DNA from 4 places in the Streptomyces sp. NPDC056628 genome. Region 2 is predicted to be linked to each of the others. Evidence: riboswitches for the same ligand, from Rfam matches in the RefSeq annotation. Region 2 holds a riboswitch; each other region holds the start of a gene.
The links. Region 2 has a riboswitch for cyclic di-AMP ahead of ACFRAC_RS12355 (transglycosylase family protein). Riboswitches for the same ligand answer to the same signal wherever they lie in the genome.

Region 1 (4,085 bases), on a different contig from region 2:
CCCGGGAGGGAGAAGACGCCGTACGGAAGGTTGTGCGCGCCGAAGGGGTCGCCCTCGGGGAGATCGAAGGGGGGCATGGGGTACTGCCTCACTCTCATACGCTCCGTAAGCCATGTGGTCGGGCCCACGTTACGGGTGAGGTGGCGGTCTTGGGCAGGGTGAATCCCGCGGGCAGGCGATCGGCTTCCCCCCAGCTTGCCGCGGTCGGCCGTCCCCCTCACCGGGCGAGCGGCCCCAACTCGGCGGCCGTAGCGCCCTCGAAGACCCCGCAGGGGCGAAACCGCCATAAACGGGCGCGAGTTGTGCGCGCTCGGACACAACTGGGACCGGAACGGGTGTCAACTCATGTGAACAGAGCAGCCGTCCGGTTCAGGTCGAGTCGATGGGGCTTCCTGTCCGTATTCTCTGATCATGGCCGCACCGATCGCATATTCACTCATCGCCACTGACCTGGACGGGACCCTCCTCCGAGGTGACGACACACTCTCCGACCGGTCCCTCGTGGCGCTCGCGCAGGCGGCGGTGGCCGGCGCCCAGCACCTCGTGGTCACGGGACGGCCGGCACCCAGGGTGCGGCCCCTCCTGGAGGTCATGGGCAGCAGGGGACTGGCGGTGTGCGGACAGGGCGCGCAGCTGTACGACGCCGGCCAGGACCGGCTGCTGTGGTCCATCACCCTGGAACGGGACCTGGCGGAGACCGCCCTCGGCAAGATCGAGGCCGAGGTGGGGCAGGTGTACGCGGCCGTCGACCAGGACGGAGTCGAGGGGCTCACGCTCATCGAGCCGGGTTATCTGATGCCCCACCCCACGCTGCCGGCGGTGCGGGTGCGGCATCGCGACGACCTGTGGTGCGAGCCGATCAGCAAGGTGCTGCTGCGCCATCCGACGCTGTCGGACGACGAGTTGGCGGTGACGGCCCGCGCGGTGGTGGGCTCGCTGGCGACGGTCACCATGTCGGGGCCGGGCACCGTCGAACTCCAGCCATGCGGCATCACGAAGGCGACGGGCCTCGCGCTCGCCGCCGAGCATCTCGGCCTGGGTCCGCACGAGACCATCGCCTTCGGGGACATGCCCAACGACATCCCCATGTTCGACTGGGCCGCCCACGGGGTGGCGATGGCCAACGCGCATCCCGAACTCAAGTCGGTCGCGGACGAGATCACCTTGTCCAACGAGGACGACGGCATCGCCGTCGTCCTCGAGAGACTGTTCGCCCGCAGCCTGGCCGAGTTCCCCTACTAGAGGATCCCTGCCGCAAGTTCCCCTACTGGAGGGGGAGAGCCGGCACGGCTCAGTAGGGGCCGTTCACGTTGTCGATCGAGCCGTAGCGAGCGGCCGCGTAGTTGCAGGCGGCCGTGATGTTCGCGACCGGGTCGAACGGGTCGTACGCGGTGCCCGGCACGTGGTACGTCGCGAAGGTGGGGTCGATGACCTGGAGGAGACCCTTGGACGGGGTGCCCGCGATCGCGTTGGAGTCCCAGTTGTTGATGGCGGCCGGGTTGCCCGACGACTCACGCATGATGTTGCGGTGGATGCCCTCGTAGGAACCGGGGATCCCCTTCTGCGCCATGATGTCGAGCGCCTCGCGGATCCAGCCGTCGAGGTTGTCGGCGTACGTCTTCGCGGAGGCCTGGGTGGCCTGGGCGACGGCGGACTCCTTGACGGGGGCGGACGCCGTGCTCGCCTTCGACGGCTCGGCCTTCTTCGTGCTCCGGACCTTCAGGTCGACACCCGGGTGGATCAGCCGGGGGTCGTCGCCGATGGCCTTGCGGTTGTCCTTGTAGAGCTGCCGCCAGCCGCCCTGGGCGTCGTAGCGGTCGGCGATCCCGTACAGGGTGTCGCCCTTCTTGGTGGTGTAGCTGACGGAGCCGACCGTGGCCACGGTGGGGGCCTTGGCGGGCTCGGCGGCGCTCGCGGTGGTCGCGCCCAGCAGGGGGAGCGCGAGAGCGGCGGTACCGGCTCCGGCGGCGATGACGCGCCGGGCGAACGGGCTGGTACGGGTGCGGCGGTGCTGGCCTCGGGACATGGCGCTGTTTCCTCTCCGGCGCCTGCGAGGTGAGCTGTCGGGTTCGGGCGGGAGATGCCCGGCCACGCCGCCGTAGGACGACGTGACTTCACCCCTAGCCGTCCCGGCGCGCCATCGAGGCGTGCGGTACGGCGACTTACCTGGGTCCCCCGCTCCTGCCGTGCGAGTGCGTTGTGTAGGTGGATGACTCGGGCGGCGGCAGGATTCGGCGTCCGCCCGACAGAGCGGGAACGTATGCGACAGCACATGTGTGGAACAAGTGCCGCAAGCACCTGACGTGCTAGTTGACCATGGTCTGAGGCGTATGAGGCGCTTGATCCTTTGCGGTTGCCAATTCTCAACTCGCTTTTGTGGCAAGGGGTCGACGGGCTCCGGCGGCGGAGGGGCCGATCTGGGGCCGCGTGACCCAACTCACGGCGATCACAACAGCGGCAAATCGGGCAATGATTCCAACTACCCTGTTATTGCCTACACGTGGAAAGCTCACCGTCAACGCGCCCATCTGCCCCTTGAGTCCGGAGAGTCCGTTTTGTGGGTGTGGAGCAAAAGGTGCGAAAGGGTGGCGACGCGCCCGGGGTGCCGGCGCGCAGGAACCTCGCCCTTCGTGTCGGTCGTTGAGGAGGCGTGGAGGCGTCCGGAGGGCGGGTCGGGGTAGACGGGGGCGGGGGTGTCGCGCGGGCCCGCGGTGCATCCCTCGAAGAGTCGAACGCAGTTTCGGTTCGGGAAAGGATGGGGGAGTGGGCGGCTACACACAGTGACGCGCCGATAAAACGATGAATGTCCGTCCTTATCGGGTGATCAAAAAACATACCGACCGTGAACCGATGTCGCCCGTGGTGGACGGGTGGGCGGCATCGGTGATCGAAACGTGACCGGATACGCTGACTTGAGTGATGGCAGCGACCTATCGACAAACCGTGTAACCAGCCGAAAGACACCAGCAGACAGGAGACCCCTCGTGACCGTCGTCGGGCCGTTCGGGCTGAGCGTGCGGGACCAGGCTCTGGAAGCCGATGTCCAGGCCGGATTGGCGGCTGTCGAGGAGGGACTGCTCGAAGCCACCAAGAGTGAGGTCCCCTTCATCACCGGAGCCGCCCAGCACCTGGTGCGGGCGGGCGGGAAGCGCTTCCGGCCGCTGCTGGTGATGCTCGCCGCGCGCTTCGGGGACCCGTATGCCCCGGGGATCGTGCCGTCGGCCGTGGTGGTGGAGCTGACCCATCTGGCGACGCTGTACCACGACGACGTGATGGACGAGGCCGAGGTCCGGCGCGGTGTCGACAGCGCGAACACCCGCTGGGGGAACTCCGTCGCGGTCCTCACCGGCGACTTCCTCTTCGCGCGCGCCTCGCACATCCTGGCCGACCTCGGGCCCGAGGCGGTGCGGGTGCAGGCGGAGGCGTTCGAGCGGCTGGTCACGGGCCAGATCCTGGAGACGGCCGGGCCGCAGGACGGCCGGGACCCCGTGGAGCACTACCTCGACGTGCTGAGCGGCAAGACCGGGTCGCTGGTGGCGGTCTCCTGCCGCTTCGGGGCGATGATGTCGGGCGCCGACGAGACCATGGTCGACGTGCTCACCCAGTACGGGGAGCGGCTCGGCGTCGCCTTCCAGCTCGCGGACGACGTCCTGGACATCGCGAGCGACTCCCACGAGTCCGGGAAGACGCCCGGCACCGATCTGCGCGAGGGCATCCCGACCCTGCCGGTGCTGCGGCTGCGGGAGCGCGCGGAGCGTCTGGGGCTGCCCGAGGACATCGCCCTGTGCGAGCTGCTGGACTCCGACCTGAGCGACGACGCCCGGCTCGCCGAGGCGCTGGCCGCCCTGCGTGAGCACCCGGCGCTGGAGCACGCCCGGCGGGACACGGTCCGCTACGCGGAGGACGCGCGCGCCGCGCTGGCGCCCCTGCCGGAGAACGACGCGAAGGCCGCCCTGATGGAGCTGTGCGACGCCGTCGTGCACCGGGCCGGCTGAAGCCCGGCGTCCCTGCCGCGGGACTGCCCCGCGGCCACCGTTCCTCTCCCCGCCTCACCCCCCGACCCCTACGGGTCGGGGGAGGTCCAC
Region 2 (4,085 bases):
GCGGGCTCCAGTTGACCCAGGCGGACTGGGAGAAGTCCGGCGGTCTCGACTTCGCCGCCAGCCCGGACCTGGCGAGCCGTTCCCAGCAGATCGCCGTGGCGCAGGACATCCTCGCGCAGCGCGGGACGGGCCCCTGGGGCACCTGCGCCGTGCTCAACGGGCTCACGAAGAAGTCGGGAGCCATCGACCTCGACACCGGGGTCGCGGGGGACTCCCCGAGCGAGGTGTCCGGGTCGTCCGGCCTGCTTGACTCATCCGAATCCTCTGGCTCCTCCGGCGATTCGGCCCCCTCCGGCGACACGTCGGGCACGCCGAGTGCTTCGGCGGACGACTCATCCGAATCGCCCGGCAGCTCCACTTCCTCCCCTTCTTCGGCCTCCAAGGCCGATAAGTCCGGTAAGTCCGAGAGAGCCGGCGCGTCCGGCGGAGCGACGGTCTCGGAGTCGCCGGACAGCTCCCCCGTGGAGACGTTCGAGAGCGGCAATCGGGACAACTCCGGGCAGAGTGCGGGGTCCTGGAGCCTCGTCGACACCGCCGCGATCGAGGACGTGCCGACCGGTTCCGGACGTCACCGCGGCGCCAGCGCCGAGGAGTCCGCGGCCGTGGACGCCACCGCCGGCTCCTCCGGCCGCCACGCCTCCTACCGGGTCCGGGAGGGCGACACGCTCGCCTCCATCGCCGACTCCCTTGACGTCGACGGCGGATGGCGCGCGCTGTACGAGGCGAACAAGGCGGCCATCGGTGCCGACGCGAACAGCATCGCCCCCGGTCAGACGCTGGACGTCCCCACCGAATAACGGCCGAACAGGGCCAAATGAAGCGGCAGTTCACGCCCTGCTTTCATGGGTAATGTCCGTTTTGAATGGACTGAGAGATAGATCTCAGAAGCCTTGATCGTCTTTGAAAATCCCCGAGCGGCGTGTCTACGGTCGTGATCGCTCGCCACCAGCGAGCCCCGTCAGCCGTCACGCCGAATCCTGCCGACGGCCGTACGGGAACAGTCGTCGCGTCAAGCGCCGTAGGCAGGAGCGGGGGACCCAAGGTAAGCGCCGGGTCCGGAAGTCGAGGCCCTTCGGGGCCGGACGGCCGGAACCGGCTTGGGGTGAAGTCGCGCAGCACGCACCAGCGGTGCGCGACCGGGCAACTCAACCGGCCCGAACCCGACAGCTCACCTCGTAGGCGTCGGTGAGGGGATCTCTCCATGCTGTTCTCCAGCAAGGCCAAGCACCGTCGTCCGTCCAAGGCGGCCCGCGCCATCGCCGTCGTCGGCGTCACCGGCGCCGCCGCCGTCGCCGGCCCGCTGATGGCCGCCGGCAGCGCCTCGGCCGCCACCGCCTCCGAGTGGGACACCGTCGCCCAGTGCGAGTCCGGCGGCAACTGGTCGATCAACACCGGCAACGGCTACTACGGCGGTCTGCAGTTCTCCGCCTCGACCTGGGCGGCCTACGGCGGCACGCAGTACGCCTCCACCGCCGACCAGGCCACCAAGGCCCAGCAGATCGCGATAGCCGAGAAGGTCCTCGCCAGCCAGGGCAAGGGCGCCTGGCCGAACTGCGGCACCGGCCTGTCGAGCGCGGCCTACAACGGCTCCTCCGCCACCGGCGGCGAGCAGGGCACCCGCTCCACCGAGGAGAAGCCGGCCTCCCGCTCCGCCGAGCGTCCGGCCGCCGAGAAGAGCACCAAGACCGTCACCACCCCGACCGGCAAGAAGGTCAAGAAGGGCGACGGCGAGTACAAGGTCGTCAAGGGCGACACCCTCAGCACGATCGCCGCCGACCACGACGTCAAGGGCGGCTGGGAGAAGCTCTTCAAGCTGAACAAGGACATCGTCCAGGACGCCGACCTGATCTACCCGGGTCAGCAGCTCCACCTCAAGTAGGACCCCCACAGGCTCCCCGCCCCGGTGCGCGTTCCCCCGTACGCACCGGGGCGGGGTTCTGTGCGGATGCAGGGCCCGGTTTTTGTTCCGTTCGGAAACAATTCGCTCTCGGTTCCGTCCATAGAGCGGTCGACCGCTGGCCGAAGCCCCCGAGCCGGATAGGCTCGTCTCGCAGCACCCATCGCGGGCTGCGTACAGGCTTCACATCACGAAGGAGATGCTCGTGCCGTCCATCGACGTCGTCGTAGCCCGGGAAATCCTGGACTCCCGAGGCAATCCCACGGTCGAGGTCGAGGTCGGCCTCGACGACGGCAGCACGGGTCGTGCCGCCGTCCCGTCCGGCGCCTCCACCGGCGCCTTCGAGGCCGTCGAGCTGCGCGACGGGGACCCCAACCGTTACCTGGGCAAGGGTGTCGAGAAGGCCGTCCTCGCCGTCATCGAGCAGATCGGCCCGGAGCTCGTCGGCTACGACGCCACCGAGCAGCGTCTGATCGACCAGGCCATGTTCGACCTGGACGCCACCGACAACAAGAGCTCCCTCGGCGCCAACGCCATCCTCGGTGTCTCGCTCGCCGTGGCCCACGCCGCCTCCGAGGCCAGCGACCTGCCGCTGTTCCGCTACCTGGGCGGCCCGAACGCGCACCTGCTGCCGGTGCCGATGATGAACATCCTGAACGGCGGCTCGCACGCCGACTCCAACGTGGACATCCAGGAGTTCATGATCGCCCCGATCGGCGCGGAGTCCTTCTCCGAGGCGCTGCGCTGGGGCGCCGAGGTCTACCACACGCTGAAGAAGGTGCTGAAGAGCAAGGGCCTGGCCACCGGCCTCGGCGACGAGGGCGGCTTCGCCCCGAACCTGGGCTCCAACCGCGAGGCCCTCGACCTCATCCTCGAGGCGATCAACGAAGCCGGCTACGCCCCCGGCGAGCAGATCGCCCTCGCCCTCGACGTGGCCGCCTCCGAGTTCTACAAGGACGGCGTCTACACCTTCGAGGGCAAGGAGCGCTCGGCGGCCGAGATGACCGAGTACTACGCGGAGCTCGTCGACGCGTACCCGCTCGTCTCCATCGAGGACCCGCTGTTCGAGGACGACTGGGAGGGCTGGAAGACCATCACCGACAAGCTCGGTGACAAGGTCCAGCTCGTCGGCGACGACCTGTTCGTCACCAACCCCGAGCGCCTCGCCCGCGGCATCGAGGAGGGCGCCGCCAACGCGCTGCTCGTGAAGGTGAACCAGATCGGCTCGCTCACCGAGACCCTGGACGCCGTGGAGCTGGCCCAGCGCAACGGCTTCAAGTGCATGATGTCCCACCGCTCCGGCGAGACCGAGGACGTCACCATCGCCGACCTGGCCGTCGCCACCAACTGCGGCCAGATCAAGACCGGCGCCCCGGCCCGCTCCGAGCGCGTCGCCAAGTACAACCAGCTGCTGCGCATCGAGGAGATCCTCGACGACGCCGCGGTCTACGCCGGCCGCAGCGCGTTCCCCCGCTTCAAGGGCTGAGGCACGCACCTGTAGGAAGCGTCGTACGTACGTCCCCGTACTCGGTCCCGTACCGTGTGCGGGGACGTACGCGCGTTGAGACGGGAGGCGGGACATGGCCGTGAAGGACCGGGACCGGTTCTCCACCGCGACCAGGATCCGGTTGCTCGGGGAGCAGACGGCGGCCCGTGTCTACCGCTCCCAGACCAAGCGGCAGGCCCAGCGCTCCCGGCTCACCGGCCGCGCCGCGCTGCTCGCCCTGGTCGTGTGCACCCTCGTCGTGGCCATGGCGTACCCGATAAGGCAGTACGTCTCCCAGCGCGCCGAGATCGCCGACCTCCAACGGGAGAAGACCGCGACCGCCCGGCGCGTCGAGGAGCTGCGCGACCTCAAGGCCCGCTGGCAGGACGACGCCTACGCCGAGCAGCAGGTCCGGCTGCGCCTGCACTACGTGATGCCCGGGGAGACCGGCTACATCGTCGTCGACCCGGACGCGGCCAAGCAGTCGCGGACCGACCTGGGCGCGGCCCGCCGCCCCTGGTACACGAACCTCTGGGAGGGCGTCGACAAGGCCGACGCCGCCCGCAGCGAACCGAACCGATAGAAAGACAGGCATGGAAACGCCCCCGCCGCCCACCCCGCGCACCGAGCCCACCGACGCGGACGTCGAGGCCTTCAAGCAGCAGCTCGGCCGCCCCCCGCGCGGGCTGCGCGCGATCGCGC
Region 3 (4,085 bases), on a different contig from region 2:
CGCGGAGGGCGCGGCCGCGGGCGAGTTCAGCTGCCCGGACCCGGCGGCCGCCGCGCTGCGCCTGACCGCGCTCCTGGACGGTCTCGCCGTGCAGCTGACGTCGTATCCCGGGGCGCTGTCCCGCGCGCGGGCCCAGGAGTGGGTGGACGAGGCGCTGGCCCGGGAACTGGGCCTGGAGCGGACGGCGTTGATTGCCTCACCACGGTGAGCGGCCGCCCGCGACCGTGACGGTCCCGAGCGGCTCCGCACTCCCCCGGCCGTGCCGCCGGGCTCAGGCCACCGACGCGATGCGCATCTTGATGTCGTACGCCGAGAGCGCCCCCTTGGCCGTCACATGGTCGCCCGACGACTCGCCGCGCAGGCGCCGCCCGATCCACGGCACCAGGTACTCGCGCGCCCACTGGACGTCGTCGCGCCGGATCTCCAGGGTCCCGCGGGGCGGGAGCGGCGGCCAGGGCTGGTCCGGGTCGGCCGGGATCTCCAGCCCGAGGACCTGGCCCGCGCGCAGCGCCACGCGCGTGTGCCCCTCGGGTGAGAGGTGGAGCCGGTCGCTGTCCCAGGCCCGGCGGTCCTGGACGGTCTTCAGGGACCACAGGTCGAGCACCGGGCAGCCGTAGCGGTCGGCGATGGCGCGTACGTGCCCGTTGTAGGTGGCGATCTTGCCGCGCAGGTGCTTCAGCACGGGCACGCCACGGGTGTCGAAGCCCGTCGTCACCATCACGGTGCCCGCGGCCGAGGCGAGCCGGGCGACGGCCCGTTCGAACCGTTCGGCCACTTCGTCGGGGTCGGTGCCGGGCCGCAGGATGTCGTTGCCGCCCGCGCAGAACGACACGAGGTCCGGGGCGAATTCGACGGCCTTGGGGACCTGTTCCGCCACGATCTGGTCGAGCAGTCTGCCGCGCACGGCGAGGTTCGTGTACCGGAAGTCGCCCTCGGGCCGCCGGTCGGCCAGAAGGACCGCGAACCGGTCGGCCCAGCCGACGAACGCCCCGTCGGGGCCGGGGTCGCCGACGCCCTCGGTGAAGCTGTCCCCCACCGCGACGTACGACCCGATCACTGCTCTGCTGTCACTCTTCGAATCGTCTGTCACGTCGGGACATGATTCACCTTCCGATGTGACCTACGCGACCGTAGGAAGAGGTTGACGAACGGTGAGATAAGCCACTGCCAAAGCCTTCACCAAAGCCGGAATACGGCTCCTGGCCGGGACGTTGAGCGCCGAAACGCGACCCGTGCCCGCCCGGGACGGGCCGAAGGCCGGACCCCGGGGATCGGGGTCCGGCCTTCGGCTGCGTGTCAGGCAGGTGGTGCGCGTGCGTGTCAGGCAGGTGGTGCGCGCCGTGCGGTGGGGCGGTCAGCCGATGGCGACGCCCTTGGAGCGGAGGTAGGCCACCGGGTCCACGTCCGAGCCGTAGTCGGGCGTGGTGCGGATCTCGAAGTGCAGGTGGGGGCCGGTCACGTTGCCGGTCGCGCCGGAGAGGCCGATCTGCTGGCCCGCGGTCACCGTCTGGCCGCTGGAGACGGACAGCGAGGACAGGTGGGCGTACTGGGCGTAGTAGCCGTCGGCGAGCCGGATGACGACCTGGTTGCCGTACGCGCCGCCCCAGCCGGCGGAGACGACGGTGCCGGCGCCGACCGCCTTCAGGGGCGTGCCGGTGGCGGCGGAGAAGTCCACGCCGGTGTGGTAGCCGCTGGACCACATGCTGCCGGCGACCTTGTAGGAGGTGCCGACGGCGGCGGCGGACACCGGGGCGGTGAAGCCGTTGACGGTGCTCGCCTCGTCGGCGCTCTGCGCGGCCGTGGCGGCCTTCTTCGGCGCGGCGGCCTTCTTCGGCGCTGCGGGCTTCGCGGACGGCTCGGACGGGGAGGAGGACGGGGCCGACGCCTTGGGTGCGGCGGTCGCGGCGTTCTTGCCGATCGAGAGCTTCAGACCCGGGTGGATGAGCGACGGGTCGGCGCCGACGGCCTCGCGGTTGTCGGCGTAGAGCTTCTTCCAGCCGCCGCGGACGTCCTGCTCGTCGGCGATCTTCGCCAGGTAGTCGCCGCGCTTCACCTCGTAGGTGCGCGTCTTCTGGGCGGAGGTCTTCTGCGCCGGGGCCTTCTCGGCGGCGACCTGGACGGACTGGACCGCCTTCTCCGGGACGGACTGGCCGGTCGCGGCGTGGGCGCCGGTGGCCCCGATCAGCGGAAGCGCGAGAGCGGCGCCACCGGTTCCGGCGACGGCGATCGTCCGGGTGAAGCGCAGGGACTTGGGACGGCGATGCTTACCCTTGGCGGGCATGGCGAATTCCTCTCCGGCGCCTGCGAGGTGAGCTGTCGGGTGCGGGCTGGAGATGCCCGGCCGCGTCGGGACGCGGCTTGACCCCAAGCCTGTTCCGGGACCGGAACAGGCGATGTACCTGTGGGTCCCCCGCTCCTGCCGTGGACGGGTGAGTGTGCGCGGATTCCGGTCGGCGGCAGGATTCGGCGTCCGTCCGGATTGGTGGTGAACGTAAGCGAGAAAGACGCATGGGAACAAGTGAGGGGTTCCGACCGAATGCGCTCGTCTTGATCCCTTACGGGATTCACCGGTCACACTCCGTGTATTTCGAAGAGGTCGCCACCCTCGAATTCCCATAAGCGGCAGGCCGATTACGTGGACATGACGGGCGACGCACCGTCACGGATATGACGCTCCTCACGTGACGTCGCTCCAGGTTTCCTTATTTCAGAACGAGTTGGAATGAAGGCATCAATTCGGACAGAAAGCCTAGATGTGACGTCAACGGATATCCGGCACATCGAACCTTCGGCGCGAATCCGACCTGAATCCCAGAGGGAATCACCTCGCATCGGATGCGAATCGGGATAAAACATCCGTCATCGATGATGACATACGGCGACTTGCCCGTTTCAGGTCATTACTCCCCAGCTGTCGCCTGTGGACAACTGATTGGCGCGCACAGTCATGTCGTATCGTCAGAAGCGCACCTCGCCGGCCTCACCGCCGAGCCGCGCCGGCGGGGCCCACCGGGAGGAGCCCCCGTGACGCAGCAGATCCCGTCGACCGAGCCCGAACTGGCCGGTGTGCGCAACTTCCGCGACGTGGGCGGTCTGCCCACCGTGGACGGACGACGGGTGCGCCACGGCGTGCTGTTCCGCAGCGGCCACCTCGCCCACGCCACCCCTGAGGACGCCGCCTTCCTCGACTCGCTGGGGCTGCACACGATCTTCGACTTCCGCAACGCGGCGGACCAGAAGCTGGAGGGCCCCGACGTCGAGCTGCCGGGTGTCCGCAATGTGAACCTGCCGCTGTCCGACCCCGCGGACGGCGCGGAGTTCTGGAAGATGGTCCGCGACGGCGACCTCGACCAGTTGCGGGAGATCCTGGCGGACGGCAAGGGCGCGGCCCGGATGATCGCCTCCTACCGCTCCATCGTCACGGAGCGCACCGGCGAGCACTCACGGGTGCTGCACTCCCTGGTGGAGGACAGCGTCCCGGCGCTGATGCACTGCGCGGCCGGCAAGGACCGCGCCGGCCTGTCCATCGCGGTGACACTGCTCGCCGTCGGCGTCGAGCGGGAGGCGATCGTCGCCGACTATCTGAAGTCCAACGAGAAGCACCGCCGCTACAAGGTGCGGCGCGGCAGCAGCGCCCCCTCGGCGTACTCGCCCGAGGTCATGGAGCTGCTGAGCCCTCTCTTCGACGCACGGGCGGAGTACCTGAAGGCCGCCTTCGACACGATCGACGAGACGTGGGGCGACGTCGACACCTACCTGGAGCAGGGTCTGCGGCTCACCCCCGAGGCGCGGGAGCGCCTGCGGGAGCGGCTTCTCGACTGAGGGCGCGGGGTGCGCCTACTTCCCGCCGCCCGCCTCGAAGAGGAAGAAGACGAAGGCGGCGAAGACGTGCCCCACCGCGATGTAGATGATGAGCCGCACCCACAGGGCGCGCGGGAACTTCTCCTCCATGTCGGTCATGACGTCTCTCCAGGGGTGGGGCCCAGGCACAGGGTGGCCGTGGGGCTCTGCAACAGGGTGTGGACGAAGAGGAGCTCGGCGCCGCCGTCGTCCTCGGCGGCGAGCAGGTGCGGGGTGAGCGAGTC
Region 4 (4,085 bases), on a different contig from region 2:
TCCGGCGGTGGGGGCGGGCTCTGCCGCGCGGCCTCCTCGAACGCCGCGTGGACCGAGCCGAGCACCTCGGCGACGATCGCGCCGATCAGCTCCTCCTTGCCCTTGAAGTAGCGGTAGACGGCCCCCGCCGAGAGGTCGACCTCCTTGAGCACGTCCTGCATCGAGGTGGCGTGGAAGCCGTTGCGGGCGAAGCAGAGCGCGGCGCCGTCGAGGATCTGGCGGCGGCGTGCGTCGAGGTGTTCCTGGGATACGCGGGCCATGCCCTCAACGTAAAACGAACATTCCTTCTTGACAAGCACCGGCCGCCGCGAGCACGGTGGAACTAAGAAAAACGAACGATCCTTCTTTTTAGATCACGGGAGCTCCCATGTCCTCGCCGTCCGCCACCACACCGCCCAGGAAGGCCGCATCCCGGCGCCTGGTCGCGGTGGTCGTGCTCGTCCCCGTGCTGGCCGCCCTCGCCCTGTGGGCGTTCGCCTGGCCGGCCGCCCGCACCGCGCCGCGCGACCTCCCGCTCGGGGTGGCGGGCCCCGCGTCGGCCGTGACGCAGGTGGAGCGGCAGCTGTCCGCCCACGACGGCGCGTTCGAGGTGCACCGCTACGCCGACGAACCGGCCGCCCACCGCGCCATCCAGGACCGGGACGTGTATGGCGCGGTCGTCGTGACACCCCAGGGCCCCCGGCTGCTGACCGCGTCCGCCGCGAGCCCGGCCGTGGCCCAGCTGCTGCGGCAGGCGGTGGCCGGGCAGGCGGCCGCCGAGGGGACGCGGGTGGAGACCGTCGACGTGGTACCGGCGCCCGAGACGGACCCGCGCGGGGCGGCGCTGAGCTCCAGCGTGCTGCCGCTGGCCCTCGCGGGCATCGCGGCGGGTGCCGGGGTCACCCTGCTGGGGCTGCGCGGCCTGGGCGCCGCGGGCGCCCTCGTGGGCACGGCCGCCCTGACCGGCCTGGTCGCGGCCACGCTGGCGCACAGCTGGCTGGGTGTCCTCACGGGTGACCGGTGGGCGGAGACCGGGGTGCTCACCCTGATGACCCTGGCCGTCAGCGCCGCCGTCGCCGGGCTCGGCGCCCTCCTCGGACCGGCCGGCACAGGTCTCATGGCCGCCACCGTCATGCTCATCGGCAACCCGTTCTCCGGGGCGGCGTCGGCACCGCGGATGCTGCCGGAGCCGGTCGGCACGATCGGCCAGTGGCTGCCGCCGGGCGCGGGCGCGACCCTGCTGCGCTCGGTGTCCTTCTTCGACGGCGCCGCGTCGGCCGGCCCCGCCCTCACCCTGACCTGGTGGGCCGCACTGGGCCTCGGCGCGGTCCTGCTGGGCGCCCGCCTCAAGGCGAACGCGACCACGACGAGCCCTGCCCCGGCCCGCCGGCCCGCCCCCGTCGGCTGACCCGCCCGCGTCGGCGGAACCACCGAACCGGCCGTGCGCCCCCGCCGGAGCGGACGGGGGCGCACGGCCTCGACGCGTCCGAGACGTGACAGGCGGCAGGGGACGACCCGGCCCGACCTTCACCCGGGGGCCACCCGGGGACTCAGGAGGGCTTCGGCCCCCGGTGCTCCGCCGTGAGGCCGAAGCGGTGGGGTGCGCGGGGGGCGGACGCGACCTCGCCAGGCAGACCCAGGAGCCGGCCCGCGTGCGGTCCCGGACGGAGGGAACGCCCGCCGGGCACACCGGCCGCCCGCGCGCCCGGGTGGCGCCGATCTCGAGCGCGAGACCGTACGCGTCACCCAGGAGGCGCCGCGGGACGGGCTGGTGGACCGCGTCGCCCCGGACCGCGCGGCCGCGACCGCCCCGGACGAGGGGCGGTGACCGGAGGACGCCGCCACCCGGGTTGCCGCCCCTTCCCGCGCCGACGCGCACGGAGGCGGAGCTGATCGACCGTTACCCGGAGTCGTGGGCCTGCTGGGCCCTAACAACCCGGCGAAGGACGGCGACACCTACCGGGGCCCGCGCGCCGCCCAGGCGCTCGCCGGCAAGGCGGTCGCGCTCCGGGACGCGCCGGCGCTGATGCACTGTCGGGGCGAGACGGAGCCGCACGCCCGCACGCTGGAGCGTGCGCTGCGCGTCCTGGCCAGGGAGCGCCGCACGGCCCGCGTCACGCCGCCGCCGCGCTCCGACAGTTGACGGCGCCACAGCCGCGATCCGGACCCGCGGCCCGCCGCCGCGACGTCCGCCGCCACGCCGAAACGGACCGAACGGCGTACCCCCCATCGGCGTATTCCGTACTCCTTCCGTGCGCGCGTACGGCTTGCGTCACGGGCGGGACGCACAGCCGGATTTGAGCCTTCCGCCGCTGGTCCGGGGCTCGTCGGGCACCTGGCCACTTCCTCGAACGCAGTAGCGTCCACCCGAACGGGTGAGTGGTGAGTAACACCACAAATCCCCGGTTCCGTTGGGATTTTCGTTCTTCCGTGCGCCAAGATCCCTGACTGACGACAAGCCCCCGCCGCAGCGGCGGGGCGATCCGGGCGGACGCCGAGTCCTGCCGCCGCCCGGATGACCGGTCGACAGGAGTGGATCGGCAGGAGTGGAGGACCCGAGCAAGACGGGTCGCCGGTACGGACGTTCGTTCGAATCGAGCAACCCTTGGGGTGAAGCCGCGACGCGGCCGGGCAACTTCGCCAGCCCGAATCCGACAGGTCATCCTTCACAGGCGGCTGACGAAGGGTTGCGCATGACTGCGCTCAATCGTGTCCCGTCGCTCATGGCCAGGGCCGGTACGGCCTCGGCCCTCACTCTCGCCGCGGTGGGCGGCTCGATCGTGACGCCCGGTCTCACCTCGGAGGCGGAGGCCGCCACACCGGCGACGAAGGCACTTCGGATCGCCGCCTCGAAGAAGGGGTCGCCGTACAAGTGGGGCGCCACCGGCCCGAACCGGTTCGACTGCTCCGGGCTCACGCTGTACTCGTTCAAGAAGGCCGGCAAGAAGCTGCCCCGCACGGCGGCCCAGCAGTACAACAAGACCCGCCACATCTCGGCCTCGCACCGCAAGGCCGGTGACCTGGTGTTCTTCCACTCGGGGTCGTACGTCTACCACGTGGGCATCTACGCCGGTAAGGGCAAGATCTGGCACTCCCCCAAGAGCGGTGACGTGGTCAGGTTGCAGAAGATCTGGACCAGGAGCGTCTGGTACGGCCGGGTCAAGTGACCCGCGGGGCGCCTACGGCGCCCCCACCCCCGCCGGCGCCCTCCCGGAGCGCGGAGGGCGTCCGGCACGGGCCGGGCCCTCCAGCGCCTCCGGGGCCTCCCGGGGCCGGCGGGGGCGGAACGCGCCGCGCGGCGCGTCGTGCGGCGCCACGCGGCGCTCCTACGGCTCCTGCGGCGCCGCGACCGCGACCGGCGAGGCCGGTACGGTCCACGGCAGCTCGATGGAGACCGTCTTGCCGCCCTCGCGGGTCGGCCACACCCGGATCCGGCCGCCGCACTCGGCGGCCAGCCAACGAATGATCACCATGCCTCGGCCGTTGTCCTGCTGGACGGCGGCCGGCAGCCGTTTGGGGAACCGCGGATGGCTGTCGGTCACCCCGATGCGCAGGTGCTCGTCGCGGTCGAGCTCGAGGTCCACGGTGAAGGTGGGCGACTGCCCGAGGGTGTGCTGGACGGCGTTGGTGGCGAGTTCGGAGACGATGAGCCGGATGGTCTCCGCCGCCTCCGTGTCCGACGGCAGCCCCCACTCGGCGAGCGTGGTGATGACGTAGGACCGTGCCGCGGAGACCGAGGCGGGATCGCTCGGCAGAGTGACGGATGCTTCCAGATGGTCTGCCATGGCGACGTCGTCCCTTTCCGACGGGACCGCAGTCCGACACGGAGCGGAGGGTTCGAGTACGGTCCCGGACTGGTGCTTCGCCGCCAGACTGCCATCACCACGACGGTCACGGGTGCCGATCCGCCAAGATGTGCATATATCTGTCGCTCGAAGCGGTGAACTCTGCGACGGCAGACCGTATTCGGGCGGCCCGGTCGGAGTAAGGAGTTGCCCATGCAGCACGGCCCGGCGGTCCGCCGCCGGAAACTGGGCGCGGAACTGCGTGCGGTGCGCGCCGGGACCGGGCTCACCAGTGGTGAGGCGGCCCGCCTGGTGGGCTGG

Region 1: another riboswitch for cyclic di-AMP. It lies ahead of ACFRAC_RS18385 (transglycosylase SLT domain-containing protein); the one in region 2 lies ahead of ACFRAC_RS12355 (transglycosylase family protein).
Region 3: another riboswitch for cyclic di-AMP. It lies ahead of ACFRAC_RS33360 (peptidoglycan DD-metalloendopeptidase family protein); the one in region 2 lies ahead of ACFRAC_RS12355 (transglycosylase family protein).
Region 4: another riboswitch for cyclic di-AMP. It lies ahead of ACFRAC_RS03905 (C40 family peptidase); the one in region 2 lies ahead of ACFRAC_RS12355 (transglycosylase family protein).

What each region holds. Positions count from the first base shown of each region.
Region 1 covers NZ_JBHTWG010000013.1:88,332-92,416, reverse strand. The annotation lists gene fahA (fumarylacetoacetase) at 1-77, opposite strand, end outside; gene ACFRAC_RS18390 (HAD family hydrolase) at 412-1,242, shown strand; gene ACFRAC_RS18385 (transglycosylase SLT domain-containing protein) at 1,292-2,026, opposite strand; cyclic di-AMP (ydaO/yuaA leader) riboswitch at 2,031-2,207, opposite strand; gene ACFRAC_RS18380 (polyprenyl synthetase family protein) at 2,985-3,995, shown strand.
Region 2 covers NZ_JBHTWG010000007.1:90,141-94,225, reverse strand. The annotation lists gene ACFRAC_RS12360 (transglycosylase family protein) at 1-797, shown strand, start outside; cyclic di-AMP (ydaO/yuaA leader) riboswitch at 1,005-1,197, shown strand; gene ACFRAC_RS12355 (transglycosylase family protein) at 1,202-1,879, shown strand; gene eno (phosphopyruvate hydratase) at 2,103-3,383, shown strand; gene ACFRAC_RS12345 (septum formation initiator family protein) at 3,478-3,966, shown strand; gene ACFRAC_RS12340 (DUF501 domain-containing protein) at 3,977-4,085, shown strand, end outside.
Region 3 covers NZ_JBHTWG010000047.1:24,484-28,568, reverse strand. The annotation lists gene ACFRAC_RS33370 (TetR/AcrR family transcriptional regulator) at 1-208, shown strand, start outside; gene ACFRAC_RS33365 (SGNH/GDSL hydrolase family protein) at 272-1,057, opposite strand; gene ACFRAC_RS33360 (peptidoglycan DD-metalloendopeptidase family protein) at 1,355-2,281, opposite strand; cyclic di-AMP (ydaO/yuaA leader) riboswitch at 2,286-2,442, opposite strand; gene ACFRAC_RS33355 (tyrosine-protein phosphatase) at 3,025-3,822, shown strand; gene ACFRAC_RS33350 (DUF6126 family protein) at 3,838-3,960, opposite strand; gene ACFRAC_RS33345 (helix-turn-helix domain-containing protein) at 3,957-4,085, opposite strand, start outside.
Region 4 covers NZ_JBHTWG010000002.1:117,054-121,138, reverse strand. The annotation lists gene ACFRAC_RS03920 (TetR/AcrR family transcriptional regulator) at 1-260, opposite strand, end outside; gene ACFRAC_RS03915 (ABC transporter permease) at 368-1,387, shown strand; partial or broken gene ACFRAC_RS03910 (hypothetical protein) at 1,830-2,122, shown strand; cyclic di-AMP (ydaO/yuaA leader) riboswitch at 2,462-2,669, shown strand; gene ACFRAC_RS03905 (C40 family peptidase) at 2,673-3,146, shown strand; gene ACFRAC_RS03900 (ATP-binding protein) at 3,306-3,764, opposite strand; gene ACFRAC_RS03895 (helix-turn-helix domain-containing protein) at 3,978-4,085, shown strand, end outside.